DNA from 2 places in the Mesorhizobium sp. B2-4-19 genome. Region 1 is predicted to be linked to the other one. Evidence: riboswitches for the same ligand, from Rfam matches in the RefSeq annotation. Region 1 holds a riboswitch; the other holds the start of a gene.
What was found. Region 1 has a riboswitch for S-adenosylmethionine ahead of FJ546_RS03710 (O-succinylhomoserine sulfhydrylase). Riboswitches for the same ligand answer to the same signal wherever they lie in the genome.
Positions count from the first base shown of each region.

Region 2: another riboswitch for S-adenosylmethionine. It lies ahead of FJ546_RS26580 (homoserine O-acetyltransferase); the one in region 1 lies ahead of FJ546_RS03710 (O-succinylhomoserine sulfhydrylase).

Region 1 covers NZ_VFUV01000002.1:89,158-92,453, forward strand. The annotation lists gene FJ546_RS03705 (2'-deoxycytidine 5'-triphosphate deaminase) at 1-926, opposite strand, end outside; SAM riboswitch at 1,065-1,142, shown strand; gene FJ546_RS03710 (O-succinylhomoserine sulfhydrylase) at 1,200-2,390, shown strand; gene FJ546_RS03715 (ceramide glucosyltransferase) at 2,424-3,296, opposite strand, start outside.
Region 2 covers NZ_VFUV01000020.1:87,881-91,176, reverse strand. The annotation lists gene metW (methionine biosynthesis protein MetW) at 1-82, opposite strand, end outside; gene FJ546_RS26580 (homoserine O-acetyltransferase) at 141-1,310, opposite strand; SAM riboswitch at 1,417-1,494, opposite strand; gene hisC (histidinol-phosphate transaminase) at 1,679-2,788, shown strand; gene FJ546_RS26570 (prephenate/arogenate dehydrogenase family protein) at 2,812-3,296, shown strand, end outside.

The DNA.
Region 1 (3,296 bases):
TCAAGCACCGCCCGACTGCCGGTGCCACCGGCCGCCGAATGGCCGAAGCCCGGATCGAAGAAGCCTGCATAATGGACGCGAAATTCGCCGACCAGCGGGTCGAAGGGCGTCATCTCGGCAGCATAGAGCGGCGGCACATGCACCGCCTCCTGGCTGACGAGAATGTAGAATTCATCCGGATCGAGCACCAGTTCGCCGGCGCCGCTCTTGTGGATGGGTTCCCAGAAATCGACGACATTCTGCGCGGCGCGCTTGTCGACATCTACGAGGCCGGTGTGATGCTTGCCGCGATAGCCGACCAGCCCGTCACTGTCGCCCTTGAGATCGATCGACAGCGCGATGCCGCCGCCCGAAATATTCGGCGGCTCGGTGGCAACCAGCATCTGCTCGCGGTGCAATTCATGCAATTCGGCTTCCGAGAGCAGCGCGTTGCCGATGCGGAAGCGTATCTGCGACAGGCGCGAGCCGGTGCGCACGACGATCGGGAAGGTGCGCGGGCTGACTTCCAGGTAAAGCGGACCATTGTAGCCGGCGGCGATCTTGTCGAACTCGTGGCCACGGTCGGTCATGACGCGGGTGAAAATGTCGAGCCGCCCGGTCGAACTCTTCGGATTGGCCGAGGCGGACACGGTTGGGGGCAGCGCAAGGCTTTCCAGCAGCGGCACGATGTAAACACAGCCCGTTTCCAGCACCGCGCCATCGGCGAGGCTGAACTCATGCAGCTTCAGCCGATCGAGTTTGTCGGCAACCCGATGATCCGGACCCGGCAGGAAGGACGCCCGCACCCGCCAGGCCTTGTCGCCGAGCCTGAGATCGAGGCTGGCCGGCTGGATCTGGTCTGCATCGAGCGCGCGCGGCGACTTCAGCGCGCCGGACTGGAACAGCGCCGAGATATCCTGATCGGGAAGAATGCCTGTCTGCCGCAAGGCTCCGCTCCTAGGCCAGACGATTTTCCTGCCGCAGGTTCTCGCCGCAAAACCGTGAAACACTTTTGCGGAACCTGCTTGGTACAAACCTCTTAATGAAGCCGGCAATTGACGCAAGCGTGGTACGGGTCTAAAGGGTCGTTATCCCGTGGTGATTTGGCCGGTCGGCTTGCAGCCACGTTAAACAAGTCGCTAAAGGACCGTTGGCCGCGAGGCCGTATGGACCGGTTGCGACTTTCGCGACCGGTTTTTTTTGTGTCTGGAACAAAAGCAATGAGCAACAAGAAGCGCAACTGGAAGCCTCAGACAGCCCTCGTGCATGGCGGAACCCTGCGTTCCGGCTTCGGCGAGACCTCCGAGGCAATGTACCTGACCCAGGGCTATGTCTATCAAACGGCGCAAGCCGCCGAGGCCCGCTTCAAGGGCGAGGAACCGGGCTTCATTTATTCGCGCTACGCCAATCCGACCGTCGACATGTTCGAAAAGCGCATGTGCGCGCTCGAAGGCGCCGAGGACGCGCGCGCCACGGCATCTGGCATGGCGGCGGTGACGGCGGCCCTTCTGTGCAGCGTCAAGGCCGGCGACCACATCGTGGCGGCGCGCGCGCTGTTCGGTTCGTGCCGCTGGGTGGTCGAGACGCTGGCGCCACGCTACGGCATGGAGGCGACGCTGGTTGACGGCACCGATATCGCCAACTGGGAAAAGGCGGTCAGGCCCAACACCAAGCTGTTCTTCCTGGAAAGCCCGACCAACCCGACATTGGAAGTGGTCGACATCGCCGCTGTGGCTGCGCTCGCCAATTCGATCGGCGCGCGGCTTGTCGTCGACAATGTCTTTGCCACGCCTCTCCAGCAGAAGCCGTTGCAGCTTGGCGCGCATATCGTCGTCTATTCGGCGACCAAACACATCGATGGCCAGGGCCGCTGTCTCGGCGGCGTGATCCTGTCGGACAAGAAGTGGATCGACGAGAATTTGCATGACTATTTCCGCCACACCGGCCCCAGCCTGTCGCCCTTCAACGCCTGGACGTTGCTGAAGGGCCTGGAGACGCTGCCGCTGCGCGTGCGCCAGCAGACGGAGAGCGCCGGCAAGATTGCGGATTTCCTCGCCGAGCAGCCGCAGATTGCCCGCGTCATCTATCCCGGCCGCGCCGACCATCCGCAGGCCGAGATCGTCAAGAAGCAGATGTCGGGCGGCTCGACGCTGATCTGCCTCGACGTCAAGGGCGGCAAGCAGGCGGCCTTCGCCCTGCAGAACGCGCTCGACATCGTGCTGATCTCGAACAATCTCGGCGATGCCAAGAGCCTGATCACCCATCCGGCGACGACCACGCACAAGAATTTGAGCGACGAGGCGCGCGCCGAACTCGGCATCGGGCCTGGCACGCTCAGGCTGTCGGTCGGCCTGGAGGATACCGACGACCTGCTGGAAGATATTGCGCAGGCGCTGAAGGCCGCCAAATAGGGAGCCGTCGAGGCAGCGTCGTGCGCGCCGCGATCAGGCGCGCGACGACGCCTCTTCCAGTTCGGCGGCCTTGGTGCCGATGATCATCGCATTGCCGCGCCAGTCGACGGCGCCGCCGAGCCAGCCGCGCGCCCACATGGTTGGAAGCATCAAGTCCCGCGCAATCATCGCCGCGACCGTGCGCGGCGACAGGTGCCAGCCCTTGGACCGGGCCAGGGCGCATTCCGGTAGATAGAAGGCCGCCAGCACGGCGATGGCCGTCAGCGGCAGGCTGAAGCCGGCGCTTGCCGCCGCAACCAGCGCAAGCGCCAGCGGCACCACCGCGCCAGTCAGGATTTCCGGGGCGAAGAACCGCGGGAAGGTGACGCGGCGCAGGCGCGCCCAGCGGGCCTGGCGCGACCAGATCGTGCCAAGCGTGCGCCTGCCAAGCGGCTGCTCGAAGGGTGCCGCGACGAGATTGACGCATAGGCCTACGCTGTTCACCAGCTTGGTCGCCGCCGCATCCTCGGCGATTTCAGCGGCCAGCGCGCGGATGCCGCCATTGGCATCCAGCATCGGCTTGTTCCACAGCATGCTCTTGCCCTGGGCAAAGCCGAGGCCGAGCGCCTCACCGGCATATTGCCAGCGGGCCTGCAGCGTGTTGAGGAAGGCGCATTCGACCTCGGCCCAGAAGCCCTCCGGCCGCGAGCCGATCGGTGTCGAGCAGACAAGGCCGGTATCCGGTCGCCACGCCGCCATCAGATGCTGGATGTAGTCTCTCGGCATCAGCACGTTGGAGTCGGCGAGGACGACCCAGTTGTGCCGCGCGGCTTCCCAACCCTTGACGCAATTGTTGAGCTTGGGATTGGCGCTGACGCGGTCGTCACCGATCAACAGCCGGGCCGGCACTTTTGGAAAGCGGCCAAT
Region 2 (3,296 bases), on a different contig from region 1:
CGACGTCGAGCACGCGGGACTGCGGCGGGATGAGGTTGGCGACGACCTCGAGGTCGACGCGCTGGCTGCCGTTGACACTCATGATGTCATCTCCTTTGCGGCGCATGATCCCGATCCTGAAAGTCTACAACTTTCCGGGGTCATGCGCTTAGCCCTCTCGCCCGCGCCGCGGAACCGATGAAGCCATTGATGGCGGCGAACAGTTCCGGCTCGTCGAGCAGGAAGGCATCGTGGCCGCGATCGGTCTCGATCTCGACGAAGGACACCGAGGCGCCGGCGGCGTTGAGCGCGTGCACGATGGAGCGGCTTTCTTCCGTCGGAAACAGCCAGTCCGATGTGAACGACACCAGGCAAAAGCGGGTCTTGGTTCCGGCAAAGGCGTCCGCCAGCCTGCCGCCATGGTCGGCGGCGAGGTCGAAATAATCCATGGACCGCGTCATGTAGAGATAGGAATTGGCGTCGAAGCGGTCGACGAAGGTCATGCCCTGGTGGCGCAGATAGCTTTCGATCTGGAAGTCGGCGTCGAAGCCGAAGGTCAGCGCTTCGCGATCCTGCAGGTTGCGGCCGAACTTACGGTGCAGGGCGGCTTCGGAGAGATAGGTGATGTGGGCGGCCATGCGCGCCACCGCCAGGCCTTTTTCCGGGCGCTTGCCGTGTTCGAAATATTTGCCGCCATGCCAGTCCGGATCGGCCATGACGGCCTGCCGGCCGACCTCGTGGAAGGCAATGTTCTGCGAGGAATGGCGCGCGCCGGTGGCGATCGGCAGCGCCGAAAAGACGCGCTCGGGATAGCTCGACGCCCATTCCAGCACCTGCATGCCGCCCATCGAACCGCCGAGCACGCAGAACAGTTTCTCGATGCCGAAATGGTCGATCAGCATCTGCTGCGCCCGCACCATGTCGCGGATGGTGATGACGGGCAGGTCGAGCCCATAGGGTTTGCCGGTGGCGGGGTTGGTCGAAGCTGGCCCGGTGGAGCCCAGGCAGCCGCCGATGACGTTGGAGCAGATGACGAAGAAGCGGCTGGTGTCGATGATCCTGCCGGGGCCGATCAGCACTTCCCACCATCCCGGCTTGCCGGTCACCGGATTGGTGCTGGCGACATGCTGGTCGCCGGTCAGCGCATGGCAGACGAGGATGGCATTGGAGCGTGCATCGTTCAGCGTACCGTAGGTCTGGTAGGCGATCTGGAACGGCGACAGAAGCGTACCGGCGTCGAGCTTTAGCGGCTTGTCCGCCCCGAAGCGCAACACCGGGCTCGACGGCTGGTCGGCCTCGTTGTTGGTCTTTCCTGCGCGCAGAGCGGCCATTCTCGTCTCACTTGCTGCATCATATCGGGCGAAAAATCGCCGCCGATGCGTCCGTCCGGCCGGCCGCGGACAATAAAAAACCGGCATTGCCATTCGCAAAGCCGGTTACGTCACGCAAACGGCCCTTTAGCGAATTGTTTAACGTGGCTGCAAGCCGACCGGCCAAATCACCACGGAACTGTTGCTGCCCTTCTAGAACTCGCCCGCCCTGCCGTCAATGCCGACATCTGGGCCGACATCCGGGCCGACATCCGGGCCGACATCTGGGCCGGCTGCTGGCACCACTGCCACCTCTCGACATTATCGGCCACGGCTTGTATTTCCGCTGCGGCCTCCGGATCGAGGCATTTTCGATGGATTTTGCAAAAATGAACCAGACACCGGATCAGGCACGTCCAACCCCGCGCGCGGGCATCATGGACATTGACGCCTATGTGCCGGGCAAGAGCGCAGCACCCGCCGGTGTCGCCAAGGTCTACAAGCTGTCGTCCAACGAGAACCCGCTTGGCCCGTCGCCGAAGGCGATCGAGGCCGCGCGTGAAGTCGCCGCCAGGCTCGACATCTATCCCGACGGCACCGCCAGACGGCTGCGCGAGGCGATCGCGGAAGTGCATGGCCTCAACGCGCAGAACATCATCTGCTCCAACGGCTCCGACGAGATCCTCGGCCTGCTGGCGCAGACCTATCTCGCACCCGGCGACGAGGCCATATTCACCGAACACGCCTTCATGGTCTACAAGATCTACATCCAGTCGGCCGGGGCCGCGCCGATCGCGGTCAAGGAGACCGACGAGCGCGCCGACATCAATGCGATACTGGCGGCCGTCACGCCGCGCACGAAAATCGTGTTTCTCGCCAATCCGAACAATCCGACCGGCACCTATGTGCCGTTCCAGGAGGTGCGCCGTCTGCATGCCGGCCTGCCCAAACATGTGCTGCTGGTGCTCGACGCGGCCTACGCCGAATATGTCCGCCGCAACGACTATGAAGCCGGCATCGAACTGGTCGGCAGCGCCGAGAATGTCGTCATGACCCGCACCTTCTCCAAGATCGGCCTCGGCGGCGCGCGGATCGGCTGGATGTATGCGCCCATGCACATCGTCGACGCCATCAACCGCGTGCGCGGTCCCTTCAACGTCAACGCGACGGCGATCGAGGCCGGCATCGCGGCGATCCGCGACCGCGCCCATGTCGAGCGCAGCGTGGCGCATAACGAGACCTGGCTGACCTGGCTGAGCCAGGAGATGACCGGGCTCGGGCTGCGGGTGACGCCCAGCGTCGGCAATTTCCTGCTCATTCACTTTCCCGACGACCAGAAGCATTCGGCGGCCGCGGCGGACGACTATCTGACCGCGCGCGGCTATATCCTAAGGCGCGTTTCCGGCTACGGCTTCCCCAACGCGCTGCGCATGACCGTCGGCACGGAAGACGCCAATCGCGGCGTCGTCGCCGCGCTCACGACATTCCTGAAAAGCTAGAACGCCCGAAAAGCAGGAACACCATGACATCACCGATGTTTGAAAAGATCGCGCTGGTCGGCATCGGCCTGATCGGCTCGTCGCTGGCCCGCGTCATCCGACGCGAGGGCCTTGCCGGCCAGGTTGCCATCTCGACCCGCAGCGCCGCGACGCTGAAGCGGGCGGAGGAACTTGGACTGGGCGATTCCTACACGACGGATGCGAAGGAAGCGGTCCGCGATGCCGACCTGGTCATCGTCTCGGTGCCTGTCGGCTCGTCCGGCGCGGTGGCTGAGGAGATCGCGCCGGCGCTGAAGAGCGGCGCCATCCTCACCGACGTCGGCTCGACCAAGGCCTCGGTCATCGCGCAGATGCAGCCGCATGTGCCTGATGGCGTTCATTTCATTCCCGGCCATCCGCTGGCGGGCACGGAAAAATCCGGACCGGACGCCGGTTTCGCCGATCTGTTCGACAATCGCTGGTGCATCTTCACCCCGTTGCCGGGCACCGATCCGGACGCGCTGGAGAG